Linked DNA regions of Gemmatimonas sp.. Each later gene encodes a partner of the first gene's protein in a complex. Links are inferred from orthologs where the notes say so. Each region holds a gene or a part of one and is shown in the gene's direction. Other genes may lie near its edges.

Region 1 (7,711 bases):
GGAGGTCCGGGCACGGATCTCTCTCCCGAGGTCTGGATGGGTGTGGTCGAGGAGATGATCGGCACCGAGCGCCTGCGCTTTCGCCAGCTTGTCCGCACGGCTCGAGGTCACCCAGGCCGTGGCGCCAATACGCTTTACGATCTGCAGCGCCGCCAGCGCCACCCCGCCGCCAATGCCCCAGATCAGCACGTGATCGCTGGGCTGCACCCGGGCGCGGGTCACGATCATCCGCCAAGCGGTAAGCGTGGCCAGCGGAAACGCCGCCGCCGTCTCGAACGGAATCGTATGGGGAATGATGCGGACGTTGTCGGCGGGCACCACCACGTAATCGGCAATCGTACCATGGCGATGCTCGCCCATGATGCCATAAGTGAGACAGAGCGGCTGGTCACCATCGCGGCAGTACTCGCACTGGCAGCGGCGGTCCACCAGCCCCGGATTCAGGATCACATGATCCCCGGGCGCGATGCCCTGCACCGCATCGCCGACGGCATCGATCACCCCGGCCCCGTCGGAGCCGAGCACCCAACCCGGCTGAATCTTGACCCCGGGAATTCCGCCGAGCACCCACAGGTCCAGCCGGTTGATGGCCGCCGCCTTGATCCGCACGCGCACACTGTCGGGGCCGTCAAGCGCCGGCACAGGCAGGTCGTCGCGGACGCGAAGCTGGTCGAGGCCGCCATGAGCATCGATCGTCAGGGCACGCATGGTCATGACGGGTTGGGAAGAAGGTGGACGTCTTCGAGGAATCTCCGCTGCCTCGCGACGAAATGGGAGTGCGGCGTCGGCACCCCCTGTCATGGCGGTCCGAGGCCTATATTGGAAGGATTACGCTCCCCGGACTGTTCACCACGACCGTCACGCCACATGTCGTCCATCAAGGTTCCACCGCTCGGCGAATCCATCGTCGAGGCGACCATCTCCCGTTGGCTCAAGGACGAAGGCGACCGCGTCGCCGCCGGCGATACGCTCGTCGAACTCGAGACCGATAAGATCACCGTCGAGGTGCCGGCTCTGGAGGCTGGTGTGCTCACGAAGCGGCACAAGGGTGAAGGCGATGTCGTGAACGTCGGCGACGAACTCGGTGAGATCACGGCGGGCGCTGGTGCGGCAGCTGTCGCGGCACCGGTTCCTGCGGCGGCGCCGACGGCGGCCGCTCCTGCAGCCGGTGGCGACGTGAAGGTGTCTCCGGCTGCCGCGCGTCTCGCGACGGAAGCCGGGATCAACCCGGCCGACGTCGCGGGCACCGGTCGTGGCGGTGTCGTCTCGAAGCCCGACGTGGTGGCGGCCATTGCGACGCCGGCCAAGGCGGCGGCCGCGCCGACGGCGCCAGCCGCGCCAGCCGCGCCAGCCGCGCCAGCCGCTCCAGCCGCTCCGACCGTCGCCGCGCCGACTGGTACGCGCGAAACGCGCGAGAAGATGACGACGCGTCGCAAGCGGATCGCCGAGAACCTGTTGCTCTCACAGCACCAGACGGCGCACTTGACGACGTTCAACGAGATCGACATGACGGCCATCACGGCCCTTCGTGAGCGTCTCAAGGAACGCGTCGAGAAAGAACAGGGCGTCAAGCTGTCGTACATGCCGTTTTTCGTGAAGGCGGCCTGTCTCGCGCTCGAGGCCTATCCGGCGGTCAACGCGCAGATCGATGGCGACACGATCGTGTACAAACACTATGTGAACATGGGTATCGCGGTGGCCAGCGACGCCGGGCTCGTGGTGCCGAACGTGAAGGACGCTGACAAGAAGAGCATCGTGCAGATCGGCAAGGACATCGCGGCCGTGGCCAAGCGTGCGCGTGACGGCAAGCTGTCGATGGATGACCTCACCGGTGGCTCGTTCACCATCACCAACGGTGGCGTGTTCGGCTCGCTGCTCTCGACGCCGATCATCAACTATCCGCAGGTCGGCATCCTCGGATTGCACAAGACGCAGGACCGCCCGGTGGCGATCGACGGCAAGGTCGAGATCCGCCCCATGATGTACGTCGCGCTCTCGTACGATCACCGCATGATCGACGGCCAGCAGGCCGTGTTGTTCCTGGTGCGCTTCAAGGAACTGATGGAAGACCCGGCGGCGATGCTACTCTAACGGCGAAGTAAGGGGTACGGAGTAGGGGGTAGGGAGCGGGGATTACCCCGTACTCTCTACCCCCTACTTCTTACTTCGCAGTTATAAAAGCACCACGACGCCCCTAAGCGTTTCCGCCGGGACGTCGGGCTTCACCAGCACGCGTTTCAATGCGAGGATTGGAGTCGCGGCCAGCGATTGAAGTGCTGCACAGTTTGGTAGCTACGCGAATTGCGTGCCGTCGTGTTTTATGACGCGCCGTGCGACGGTCGGTAACGTCATCCGCCGCGATTGCTGATTTCAATGTACGTCCTACGTCGCCCGGGCCAATGGGGATCTCCGTACTGCGCACAAAGCGTTACCTACCCGACGCGTTCGAGCAGATCGGTAACGGGAAAGCGGAGCAGACCGCCCGACGGCTGATCCACCGTGGTCGCGGTGTACTGCTGCAGCAGTTGGAGGGCGAGCCGCAAACGGAACGATGGCGCGCTCAAGTCGAGAGGCGGCACGATGCGTAGCGCGACCACGTCTCCCTCGATCCGGGCGCTCAGACCGAGATCGGATCCTCTCGGGAGGGAGGCCAGAAGTTCGAGCAAGACCGTCGCCAGGCTTTCCTGGACAGCCGACACCGGCACGCGCACGGGCGGCAGATCGGCGAGTACGTCGACGACCAGCCGCACGAGCGCGACCTCCGCCGCGGAAGCCACCACCGCGAGCGCCGGCGCGAGAAGAGCCGTCACCGTGATCGCCTCCGCCTCGGCTCGCCGCATGGTCGGCTCGTCGAGCAGCCGACGCAGCAGGCGCAGTTCCGCATCAGCAGCCTCGGCCGACTGCCGCGCAGCGCCCAACAGCTCTTCCTGATTTTCGTTCAGGGCGCCAAACGGCGTGTCGAGCAGGATGTGCAACGGGAGCTGCACCTCACGCACCCGCTCGCTCATGGACGCCACGATCTGTTCGAGCATCTGACGGTGCTCGTCGGCCCCTGCCTGCGCGTGGGCGATGTCGCGGTCGGCGGCGTCTCGGACCGACTGCAGGGCCTTCTGCATCGTGGCCGGATCGACTTGACGGGCGATCCAGACCCCGATGCCCATCGCGCTCAGCGCGGCGAGCACGCCGGTGATGAGCACGAGGGTTGGTACCGCCCGCCCGAGCTCCCCCCAGTAACCAAGTGCCGCGATGAGCAGCAGCCCGATCACCGACGGCGCAACGGCCAGTGTCAGCCGTCCGCGCCTACCCATTCGTTCGACCCTGCGCAAACGCCTGCGTAACGTCAGCCGTCGGCGGCGCCTCGGCACCGACCACCTGCACATCGAGTCCGAAACGGTTGTGCACCAGCCGATCCATGATCGACGGGCGGATCGTGCGAAGCCACCACGGGCGATAGCTCTGGCCAATCACGATCAGCGACACTCCATGTTCCATCGCGAACTGGCACAGCAGGCCGGCCACGTCGGTGCCTTCGAGTTTTACGACATCCGCTCCCATGCGCTGAGCCATCTGCATGTGCTCGACGAGACGCCGCTGCACCACCGGGTCGATGCGATCGGCGCGTTCCTGCGGCGTCTGCACGTACACGCAATACCAATCCGAGTTGAGACGACCGGCGATCCGACTGGCCTTCTGTAGCAGCACGGAGCTGCGCGGTGCGCGACTCGCCATGCCAACCATGATGCGATCGACCGACGCATGTGCCGTGGCGTGGCGTCCGGTCTCGCGACGTACGATGCCTTCGCGCTCACGGTCCACCGAGCTCGCGACCTCGCGGAGCGCCAACTCACGCAGGGTAGTGAGGTGCTCCTCCGTAAAGAAATTCTCGAGGGCGAGCGGGATCTGCGACGCCCGATAGATCTTTCCTTCGGTCAGTCGCTGACGAAGATCGGCCGCCGTCAAATCGATATTGACGACTTGATCCGCCCGCGACAGGACCCAGTCCGGCACCGTCTCCCGCACCGCCAAACCAAGCGTCTGCTGCACGACCGCATTCAGCGATTCGAGATGCTGCACATTCATCGCGGTAATCACACTGATCCCCGCGTCCAGCAGGAGCAGCACGTCTTCCCACCGCTTGGCGTGCCGAAGTCCCGGCACGTTGGTGTGCGGTAGCTCGTCAATGATGGCAACCGCCGGACGTCGCGCTAAAAGCCCGTCAAGATCGAGGGCTTCGAGCATGACGCCGCGATACTCCAGCTGCAGGCGCGGCAGCACCTCAAGGTCGCCCACCTGCGCGTCGGTCTCGCGACGGCCGTGCGTTTCGATGAAGGCAACCACGACGTCGACCCCGCGGCGACACAACTCGTGTGCTTCCTGCAGCATGCGGTAGCTCTTGCCCACACCGGCGGCCGAGCCGATGTAGACTTTCAGACGACCGCGTACGAGCGCGCGCACGAGTGACATCGACTCAGAACGTGAGCGCGAGTGATGTGACGAACACGCCGTTGCGGCGTGCGTATCCCGATGCGTCACGGCTACTGGGAAAGACGGCCCCGTCGGCCGCCAAGCCGCGCAGTTCGGTGCGCCAGAGCATCGTCGGCTCGGGGCGGATGTCGAGGCCGACTGAGGCGCCGTTGGTACGGAAGGGTACCCCTGTGGCGGTTGTCGCGAGCACCCCCTCGGCATCGGCGAAACGTTCGACGCGCGCCGACAGCGCCACGACTGGACTTACCCACAGTCGACCGACGAGCGTGGCGCCATACCACGCGTGGTTCGTGCGTGTTGCGGTCACACTGTCCTGCCGCTGCTGCGCCCCGATGTCGAACTGCGCGAGCACATCGAGGCGATCCGCGATTCGCGAGGTGAGGCCAACCCCGTTGAACAGACGCCGCTGAGCGCGGGGCTCGTTGCCGGCATAGCCGTACCACGCGAGCGTCATGGCTGGTGTGGCCGCCCAATCGAATCGCAGGCCGAGGCTCTTGTCGTCGTTGCTCTCCGAAATATTCTGCCATCCGTTCACAACATCCACCCGTGCCGTGAGTGCTGGCGTGGCCTGCCATGTGGCGCGCACCCCGGTGGAGTAGTACGGCGAGTAGTCGGCCACGAGCGATCGCGTGTACACCGGATTGTCGCGACTGACCCAGCCCTCCATCCCTGAGTTCGAGTAGAAGATGCCGCCGTCGATCCACAGGCGCGGCGTAATCTGGAAGCCGGCGTACGCCTCCTGCAGCGAGCGGGCCAGCACATCTCCGCTCACAGCGCCCTGACGGGGCTCCGCCGCGTAGTTCGACTGCACGGAGGTGCCGGCCTGCAGCGCCACCCGTCCTCGTACGCGACCACCGGTCAATCTCGCCTCGACGAACGCGAGATTAATGTTGAATTCATTGTGCCGCGCGGGCTGTGTGGTGAAGGCCCGATCACGGGTCGACGGACGATTGACGTCGAAGGCATAGACCCCGTCAACGAACGCACCAACGGTGATGCGACGTGCGGTGTCGCTGACAGCGGATTGCGCAGCGATCGGTACCGTCGTTCCCATCAGCGCGATCAGTGTCGCGAATACGGTCGCCGCCCGCACGGTGTGATGGTCGATCATGAGCGTTTCCCTGCGCTGGACATCGTGAAGGCGCTATCGAGCGCCAGATTGAGACGAAGCACGTTGATGCGAGGTTCGCCGAGAATGCCAAGCTGACGCGGCTCGATCGCACGGGCAATCAGCGAGTCGACTTGGGCGCCAGCGACGCCGCGGGCGCGGGCGACACGCGCGATCTGCACGCGGGCGCTGGCGGGCGAGATGTGCGGATCGAGTCCCGACGCCGACGCGGTCACGAGGTCGGCCGGCACCGATCCGCGCGCCGCGCCGTCGGCAACCGCACTGTCGACCCGCAGCGCGATGAGCGCCGCCAGCGTGCTATCGGTCGGTCCGCGGTTCGTGCCGCCGGACGCCGTGGCGTCGTAGCCATCGCCGGCGGCCGAGGGCCGCCCATGAAAGTATTCCGGCTTGGTGAAGCGCTGCCCGATGAGCGCGCTGCCGACCACGTGCCCATTGACGGCGATGGGTGAACCGCTGGCCTGCCACGGAAACAAGATGTGAGCCAGCGAGGTCACCACGGCGGGATAAAGCGCGCCGCAGAGGAGAGTGAGTATCACGGTCAGGGCGCACGCAGGGCGCAGGAGCGAGCGGATCATGGGTGGATTCCGAAGAATGAGATCAAACGAGGCGCAGCGTAACCAGCAGCACGTCGATCAGTTTGATGCCGACGAACGGCACCAACAGACCACCGAGCCCGTACACAAGCAGGTTGCGACGCAGAATGACCGAGGCGGCCGCCGGGCGATACGTCACGCCACGCAGCGCGAGCGGAATCAGCGCCGCGATGATGAGGGCATTGAAGATCACGCTGGCCAGAATGGCCGACTGTGGAGAGTGCAGCTGCATCACGTTGAGTTGCGCCAATGCGGGAAACGTCGCGATGAAGATGGCCGGAATGATCGCGAAGTACTTCGCGACGTCGTTCGCGATGCTGAATGTCGTGAGACTGCCGCGCGTCATGAGCAGCTGTTTGCCGATCTCGACGATCTCGATCAGTTTGGTCGGATCGGAATCGAGGTCGATCATGTTGCCGGCTTCCTTGGCCGCCTGCGTGCCGGTGTTCATGGCCAAGCCGACATCGGCCTGCGCAAGCGCGGGGGCGTCATTGGTGCCATCACCGGTCATCGCCACGAGACGCCCACCAACCTGCTCGCGCTTGATCAGCGCCATCTTGTCCTCCGGCGTCGCCTCGGCCAGGAACTCATCGACCCCCGCTTCCTTGGCGATGGCGGCGGCAGTGAGCGGATTGTCGCCGGTGATCATGACCGTGCGAATACCCATGGCGCGCAGCCGATCAAATCGCTCGCGCATGCCCTCCTTCACCACGTCCTTCAGGTGAATGACCCCGAGCACGCGCGCCGTGGTGCCGTCGAAATCGGCGACGACCAGTGGCGTCCCACCATCACAGGCGACCTGCTCGACCAGCGCATCGATGTGCGGTGAGGCGCTGCCACCGCGTTCGCGCACCCACCGTGTCACGCTGTCCGCCGCGCCTTTGCGCACCATCTCGCTGTCCAGGTCGACGCCGCTCATCCGGGTATGCGCGGAGAATCGAATGACCTCAGCGGTGCGGCTATTCACCGGCATCGCGTGCAACCGCTGCGCGAGCGAGACAATACTGCGTCCTTCCGGCGTTTCATCGGCCTGCGACGCGAGATACGCGCGTTCGGCCAGTTCACGTTCCGTCACGCCCTCGGCGACCAGCAGGGACACCGCCTGACGATTGCCGATCGTGATCGTGCCCGTCTTATCGAGCAGCAGCGTGTTCACATCGCCTGCGGCCTCCACAGCCCGCCCGCTCATCGCCATGACATTCTGCTGAATCATGCGGTCCATGCCAGCAATACCGATCGCCGACAACAGACCGCCGATCGTGGTGGGGATGAGGCAGACGAGCAGCGCGATCAGCACCGCCAAAGGCACGGCCGCTCCGCTGTAGATCGCGAACGGCTGCAAGGTCGCCACCGCCAGCAGGAACACGACCGTGAGCCCTGACAGCAGGATCGTGAGCGCTATCTCATTTGGTGTTTTCTGGCGCGACGCGCCTTCCACCAAGGCGATCATGCGATCCACAAACGTCTCGCCAGGATTAGCCGTGATCCGGATGACAAGAAAGTC
Region 2 (6,366 bases), on another replicon or contig:
CCAGCACTGTCCGCCGCCCGACGGAACCGTGGCCGCGCCATACCATGCATGGCCCACCACATCGCAGCAGGCTGACCTGGTGATCGGTATGCTTGCCGTGCACGAGCTGCGCCACTGCGATGAGCGCGCTGCGTGGTTTGGTGAGGCCGCGCGGACGTTGCAGCCCGGTGGCCGGGTGGTCGTGGTGGAGCATCTGCGCGATATGGCGAATCTGCTCGCGTTCGGGCCGGGCGCGCTGCACTTCCATTCTGCGGCCACTTGGCGGCGCAGTTGGGAGCGTGCGCGGCTCCGGGTGCGAGACGAATTCCGCATCACGCCGTGGGTCGCGGTGTTCGTGTTGGAGCACGCCGCATGACAGGGATGCTTGCCGTGTTACTGCCGCTACTCCCCGTTGTACTTCGCTTGGCCGGTGCCGGATTAGTCGCGCTGGCGCTCTTGCACGTACCAATGGGCCGGCAGCTGCGCTGGAGTGAGGAGGCCGCGCGGATGTCGCTCGCCGGCGAGTCGATCTTTCATGTGCACACGTTATTTGTGTGCATCATGCTGGTGTTGCTCGGTCTGCCGGCGCTGATCACGCCGCGCGTATTCCTCGACGTATCACCCGCTGGGGCGTGGCTGGCCGGTATGGGTCTGGTGATCTTCGCGCTCCGGCTCTGGGTGCAGTGGTTCGTCTTTCCCGCCTCCTTGTGGCGCGGCAAGCGATTCGAGTCGTCCATGCACCTGCTGTTCACGGTGATCTGGAGTGCGCTCACGGTGCTGTTCGCGCTCTGTGTACTCGTTCAGCTCGGGCGCATCGGCTAGCGGCCAAGCAGGCCGAATCGCGGTTGCTCAGCGGCGAACGCTGGTGGCCCAGTACCAGATCATCGTGATGAAGCCCGCATTGAGCGCCACCATGCCGGCGGCCGAAATCAGCAGGTCGGCCGCCAACGCGATCTCGAGCACGTTCATCGACACGAGGGCGAGTGTCTGCACGGCAGCGCAGGGCACGCGCTGCCAGCCGCTGAACACCCAGAGACCGAGCACGATCTCGCCCACGCCAATGGCCTTGGTGGCAAGGTCTGCGTGTCGTTCGCCGAGCACGCGGGCGACGATCGCGCGGTGTCGCGGGATCCCGCGCAACAGCTTGCTGTACAGCCCGTGGAAGATCCACACGGACCCGATCAGGATCTGCGCAACGAGTAGTATCACCCCGCCCCCTTCCCCATCCGGCACTTGTCGCTGCAGTAACGCACGTTCGCCCAGTCGCGCTCCCACTTTTTGCGCCAGCTGAAGGGCCGGCCGCAGCGGGCGCAGAGTTTATCGGGGTGGCCGTTTACGCCTTGGCCGCGGACGCCGCCGTCGCGCGGGCGTTTGGATTCTCGTGAAGGCATCGCTCCCCAAGCGATGCGCGGCGGTGCAGAGTTCCCGGATGTCCAGTCCGCACAGTTCCCACGACCCGGCCCACTTTCCGGCCAGCACGGAAGATCTCCTCTATTCCGACTATCGGAAAACGGAGGAGCTCGGTACCCTCCGCCAAGTGGCCCGCGCCTTGGCGGCCGAGACGAACTCGCAAAGCGTATTGCGTACCTTATGTGAGCTTTCAATGGTACGTGGACGAGCAAGTGGCGCTGCAGTGGCGGAATTAAGTGGTGATAATGGCGTGTACGTCGCCTGTTCCGGCAGAACGACAGAGCTACTCTCGATGACCTTCCCGCTGGAAGGCACGGTCACTGGACGCGTCGCCAACGAGCTGCGAGCCATCACGATCCTGTCGCCGGATGCTAGCTCCCCGTTCTTCGCCGAGCTGCTGCCGCGCCTGGGCATCGGGCCGATTCTGCTCCTCCCGCTGTTGGCCAACGGCCAGTTGTTCGGCGTGCTCTCGATTTCACGCGATACCGGGCACCCGCAGTTCGACCACACCGACGAAGAACGGCTGAGTGTGATGGCCGACCTCGCCGCACTGGCGCTTTGGAAGGCGCGACTCTTGGAAGACGCACGGTCGGCCGACGCCGCCAAGACCAGCCTTTTAGCGACATTATCGCACGAGCTTCGCACGCCTTTAACGGCACTAGAGGGGTACAGCGAACTTTTAGAGGACCAGATTCTCGGTCCGTTGTCGCCCGAACAGCAGGATGTCGTCATGCGGCTGCGGACGGTGGGACGGCACCTGGGCTCGCTCATCGAGGACATTCTCACCTACGCCTCGCTCGAAGCCGACCGGCTCACGCCGCGTAACGCGACCGTGCGCGTGCCCGAACTGCTCGATTCGCTGCACCCGTTCATCGAACCACTGGCCCGTGAAAAGGGGATCGAGTTTTCGATTGACTTGGAAACGGGGCTGCCGTCGATGCACACCGACGAGGCCCGTGTGCGGCAGATCCTGCTCAACCTCTGCCAGAACGCGGTGAAGTTCACCGAAGAGGGCGCCGTGTCGGTGCGCGTGACCCGTGGCTCCCCGCTGGCCGATGGCGCCGCCACGGTCCGGTTTGCGGTGCGCGACAGCGGGATCGGCATCGAGCCCACCGACATGCAGCGGCTTTTTCGCCCCTTCTCCCAGATCGAGAACGTGCCGGCGGGACGGCATCGGGGTACCGGATTGGGGCTCTACATCGCACGCCGGCTCGCCACCATGCTCGGCGGGCGCATCGAGGTCGTGTCGCGCCCCGGCGAAGGGTCGGTGTTCACCCTCGTCGTGCCCGTGACGCACTGAGCAAACCCGGGCCGGGCTCACCTGTGTGTTCGAGAACCCGCCATTACATTCGAACGTTATGACCGCTGCCATCACGAGCGTTTTCAACGACGGCATTTTTGCCGAACAATTCGAGCGTTATCGTCACGACCCCGCCAGTGTGGACGAGACGTGGCGCCAGTACTTCCGCATCGCCGAGTCGCTGTTCGGACAGAGTGGCGGCGCCGCGTCGGCTACGCCGTCGGCGGCTGCAGCCGGTGGCGCAACCTACGACGTCGCCTTCCTCCGCAAAGTGGCGGCGGCCGCGTCGCTGCAGCAGGCCATCCGCAGCTACGGCCATTACGCGGTGCAGCTCGATCCGCTCGGCACGCCGCCCCCCGGCGCCGAGGATCTGAGCCCCGAGTACTGGGGGCTGACCGAAGCGGATCTACAGGCGATTCCCGGCGAGGCGCTCGGCGACGCGCGCTTTGCCACCGCCGCCGACGCGATCGCGCGCAAGCGGCAGGTCTACGCGGGTCGCATTGGCTGGGAAGTGTGGCATCTCGAAGTCGACGAAGAGCGCGACTGGTTTCAGCGCGCCTTCCGCGACGGGGTGCTCACGCGCGAGCTCACGCCCGACGAGAAGAAGGACACGCTGCGCCGCCTGAATCAGGTGGACGGGCTCGAGCGCTTCATCGGTCGGGCGTATCAGGGCTACAAGCGCTTCTCGGTGGAGGGCACCGACGCGCTGATCCCGATGCTGGATGAAGTGATTCGCGAGTCGGGACGCTCCGGTGCGCGCGAGATCGTGATCGGCATGGCGCATCGCGGCCGTCTCAACGTGCTCACGAACGTGATGGGCAAGCCGTTCGAGGCATTGTTCGCCGAGTTCGAAGGACGGCACGATCATGCCGACGGCAATGCGACCGGCGACGTGAAGTACCACATGGGTTATGTCGGATCGCGCGACGTGGATGGCAAGGCGGTAACGCTGCGTCTCGCCCCCAATCCGTCGCACCTCGAAGTGGTGAACCCGGTGATCGAAGGCATGGTGCGCGCGTTGCAGCGTGTGCCGGGCCGATCGGGTGAGCGTGATGAACTCGCGGTGGTGCCGGTCGCCATTCATGGTGACGCGGCGTTCCCGGGCGAGGGGATCGTGGCCGAGACGCTCAATATCTCGAACCTGAAGGCGTACCGCACCGGTGGCACGATTCACATCATCGTGAACAACCAGGTCGGCTTCACCACCGACCCGACCGATGCCCGCTCCACGCATTATGCGTCCGATCTCGCGAAGGGCTTCGAGATGCCGGTGTTCCATGTGAACGCTGACGATGCGCAGGCGTGCATCACGGCCGTGCGTCTGGCGTGCGCGTATCGCGCCACGTTCAAGAAGGACGTGCTGATCGACCTCGTGGGCTATCGTCGTCATGGGCACAACGAAGGCGACGAGCCGATGTACACGCAGCCCACGCGTTCGGCACAGATCCGCAAGCATCCCACGGTGCCGCAGGTGTGGGCCAGTCGGTTGGTGGCCGAGGGCGTGATGACCGAGGCCGAAGCGGCCGAAGTTGAGCAGGCCGTGTCGCAGCACTACGCCGAGATCCACTCGCGCTTCAAGCAGTCGTTGCTCAGCAGCGAGAAGCACGCGCCGTGGCCGGCTGAGCCGGTGTCGGCGCCGAAGGCCGTCGCCACCAACGTAGCGGTCGAGAAGCTGCAGTATGTGAACGAAGCGCTGCTCACCTGGCCGGCCGATCTCAAACCGAACCCGCGCCTGGCGAAGCAGCTCGAGCGTCGTCGGGAGACGATGGGCGAGCAGGGCGGCATCGAGTGGGGACACGCGGAAGCGCTGGCGTTCGGTACGCTGCTTATCGACGGCATGTCGGTGCGCCTCACGGGTCAGGACGCCGAACGCGGCACCTTCTCGCATCGTCATGCGGTGCTCAGCGACAGCGAGAACGGTCGCAAGTACGCGCCGCTCGCCAATCTGCCCGGCGCCAAGGGTGTGTTCGAGATTTTCAACTCGGCTCTCTCCGAGACCGCCGTGCTGGCGTTCGAGTACGGATTCAGCACTGTGGCCACCGATGCCCTCACGTTGTGGGAAGCGCAGTTCGGTGACTTCGTGAACGTGGCGCAGCCAATCATCGACCAGTTCATCGTGGCTGACCGCGCCAAGTGGGGACAGGACAGCGGCGTCGTGATGCTGCTGCCGCACGGCTATGAGGGGCAGGGGCCGGAGCATTCGAGCGCGCGTCTCGAGCGGTTCCTGCAGATGTGCGCGGAAGGCAACCTCACGGTGGCCTACTGCAGCACGCCGGCGCAGTACTTCCATCTGCTGCGTCGTCAGGCGCTGCGGAAGTCGCGTCGTCCGCTCATCTGCATGCAGCCGAAGTCGCTGCTGCGCTTGCCGCAGGCGGCGTCGAAGCTCGAAGACTTGTCGCAGGGCGGCTTCCAGTCGGTGATCGATGATCCTATTGCGTCCCAACATCGCGACGATGTGCGTCGCATTGTGTTCTGCACGGGCAAGCTGTACTACGACATGTCGCTCGCGGCCACGCGGAATCCGAATGTGGCCCTGGTGCGGGTCGAAGAGCTCTATCCGTGGCCGCACGAAGAAATCGTGCGCATCATGGATCTGTACCCGGTGATCGAGCAGGTCGTGTGGGCGCAGGAAGAGCCGAAGAATCAGGGCGCGTGGACGTACGTGCAGCCACGTTTGCGCGCGTCGGCCGGTGCGTCGGTCGGTGTGCGCTACGTCGGTCGTCCGGAGCGCGCGAGTCCGGCGGAAGGCTACATGGACGCGCACCAGGCCGAGCAGGCGCGCATCATTGCCATGGTCATGGATACCGGCGAAGTGGCCGCGGAGCGTGCAACGATGAAGGTGGGGCAGTGAAGGCGCTTCGGCGCACCCGAATCCACCAGATGATGATGAGCGCCGCGGCTATTGCCGCGGCGCTTGTCGCTGGTGGCCGTGGCATCTCCGCGCAGAACGTGACGCTCGATCGCGGCGCGGCGGCGCTCGGCTCCACGCTCGCGGGCGTCGGCACCACGGGCCGCGTGCTCACCATCGCCGCGCACCCCGACGACGAGGACACGCCGATCATCGCGTGGCTCGCCAAGGGTCGTCACGTGGAAACGGCGTATCTATCGCTCACGCGTGGCGACGGCGGGCAGAATCTGCTGGGCAACGAACTGGGCGAAGCACTCGGCGCCATTCGCACGCAGGAGCTGCTGTCGGCGCGCCGCATTGATGGTGGCAAGCAGTACTTCACGCGCGCGTATGACTTCGGCTTCAGCAAGAACGCCGAAGAGACGTACTCGCACTGGCCCAAGGATTCCATTCTCGGCGACGTCGTGCGCGTGGTACGCGCGTTCCGGCCGCATGTCATGGTGGCGTTCTTCAGTGGCACGCCGCGCGATGGACACGGGCATCACCAAGTGTCGGGCTTGCTGGCGCGCGAAGCGTACGATCTGGCCGCCGACACGGTGCGCTTTCCGGTGAAGGGCTTCGGTTTGCCGTGGATGCCGCAGAAGTTCTATCGCAGCGCGCGACAGGCCCCTGATTCGGCGACGCTGCGCGTGAACGTGGGTGAATACGACCCACTATTGGGACGGAGTTACTACGAGATCGCGGCCGAGAGTCGCTCGCAGCACAAGAGCCAAGGATTCGGCGTGCTCCAGCGGAAGGGCACGATTCTGGGTTTCTTGTCGCGCGAAAC

Evidence for each region.
Region 2: odhB (region 1) and RMP10_RS02280 share a complex: the UniProt entries of both Bacillus subtilis proteins name them as parts of the 2-oxoglutarate dehydrogenase (OGDH) complex. The link is inferred for Gemmatimonas sp. from one-to-one orthologs.

Annotation. Positions count from the first base shown.
Region 1 is NZ_JANPLK010000003.1:46,048-53,758, reverse strand. What follows is about bases 1-2,979. They hold odhB (2-oxoglutarate dehydrogenase complex dihydrolipoyllysine-residue succinyltransferase), read left to right. Parts: upstream 1-867; coding sequence 868-2,091; downstream 2,092-2,979. Other genes in these bases: RMP10_RS01995 (hypothetical protein), read right to left, coding at 2,433-2,979; RMP10_RS02005 (zinc-binding dehydrogenase), read right to left, coding at 1-714. Outside these bases: more of RMP10_RS01995, read right to left, coding at 2,980-3,308; RMP10_RS01990 (universal stress protein), read right to left, coding at 3,301-4,464; RMP10_RS01985 (outer membrane beta-barrel protein), read right to left, coding at 4,469-5,596; potassium-transporting ATPase subunit KdpC, read right to left, coding at 5,593-6,189; potassium-transporting ATPase subunit KdpB, read right to left, coding at 6,212-7,711. UniProt on the Bacillus subtilis protein: E2 component of the 2-oxoglutarate dehydrogenase (OGDH) complex which catalyzes the second step in the conversion of 2-oxoglutarate to succinyl-CoA and CO(2).
Region 2 is NZ_JANPLK010000005.1:11,689-18,054, forward strand. What follows is about bases 2,439-5,740. They hold RMP10_RS02280 (2-oxoglutarate dehydrogenase E1 component), read left to right. Parts: upstream 2,439-2,747; coding sequence 2,748-5,540; downstream 5,541-5,740. Other genes in these bases: RMP10_RS02275 (GAF domain-containing sensor histidine kinase), read left to right, coding at 2,439-2,689. In the rest of the region: RMP10_RS02260 (class I SAM-dependent methyltransferase), read left to right, coding at 1-355; RMP10_RS02265 (hypothetical protein), read left to right, coding at 352-801; RMP10_RS02270 (DoxX-like family protein), read right to left, coding at 829-1,188; RMP10_RS23380 (DUF2256 domain-containing protein), read right to left, coding at 1,185-1,370; more of RMP10_RS02275, read left to right, coding at 1,409-2,438. UniProt on the Bacillus subtilis protein: E1 component of the 2-oxoglutarate dehydrogenase (OGDH) complex which catalyzes the decarboxylation of 2-oxoglutarate, the first step in the conversion of 2-oxoglutarate to succinyl-CoA and CO(2).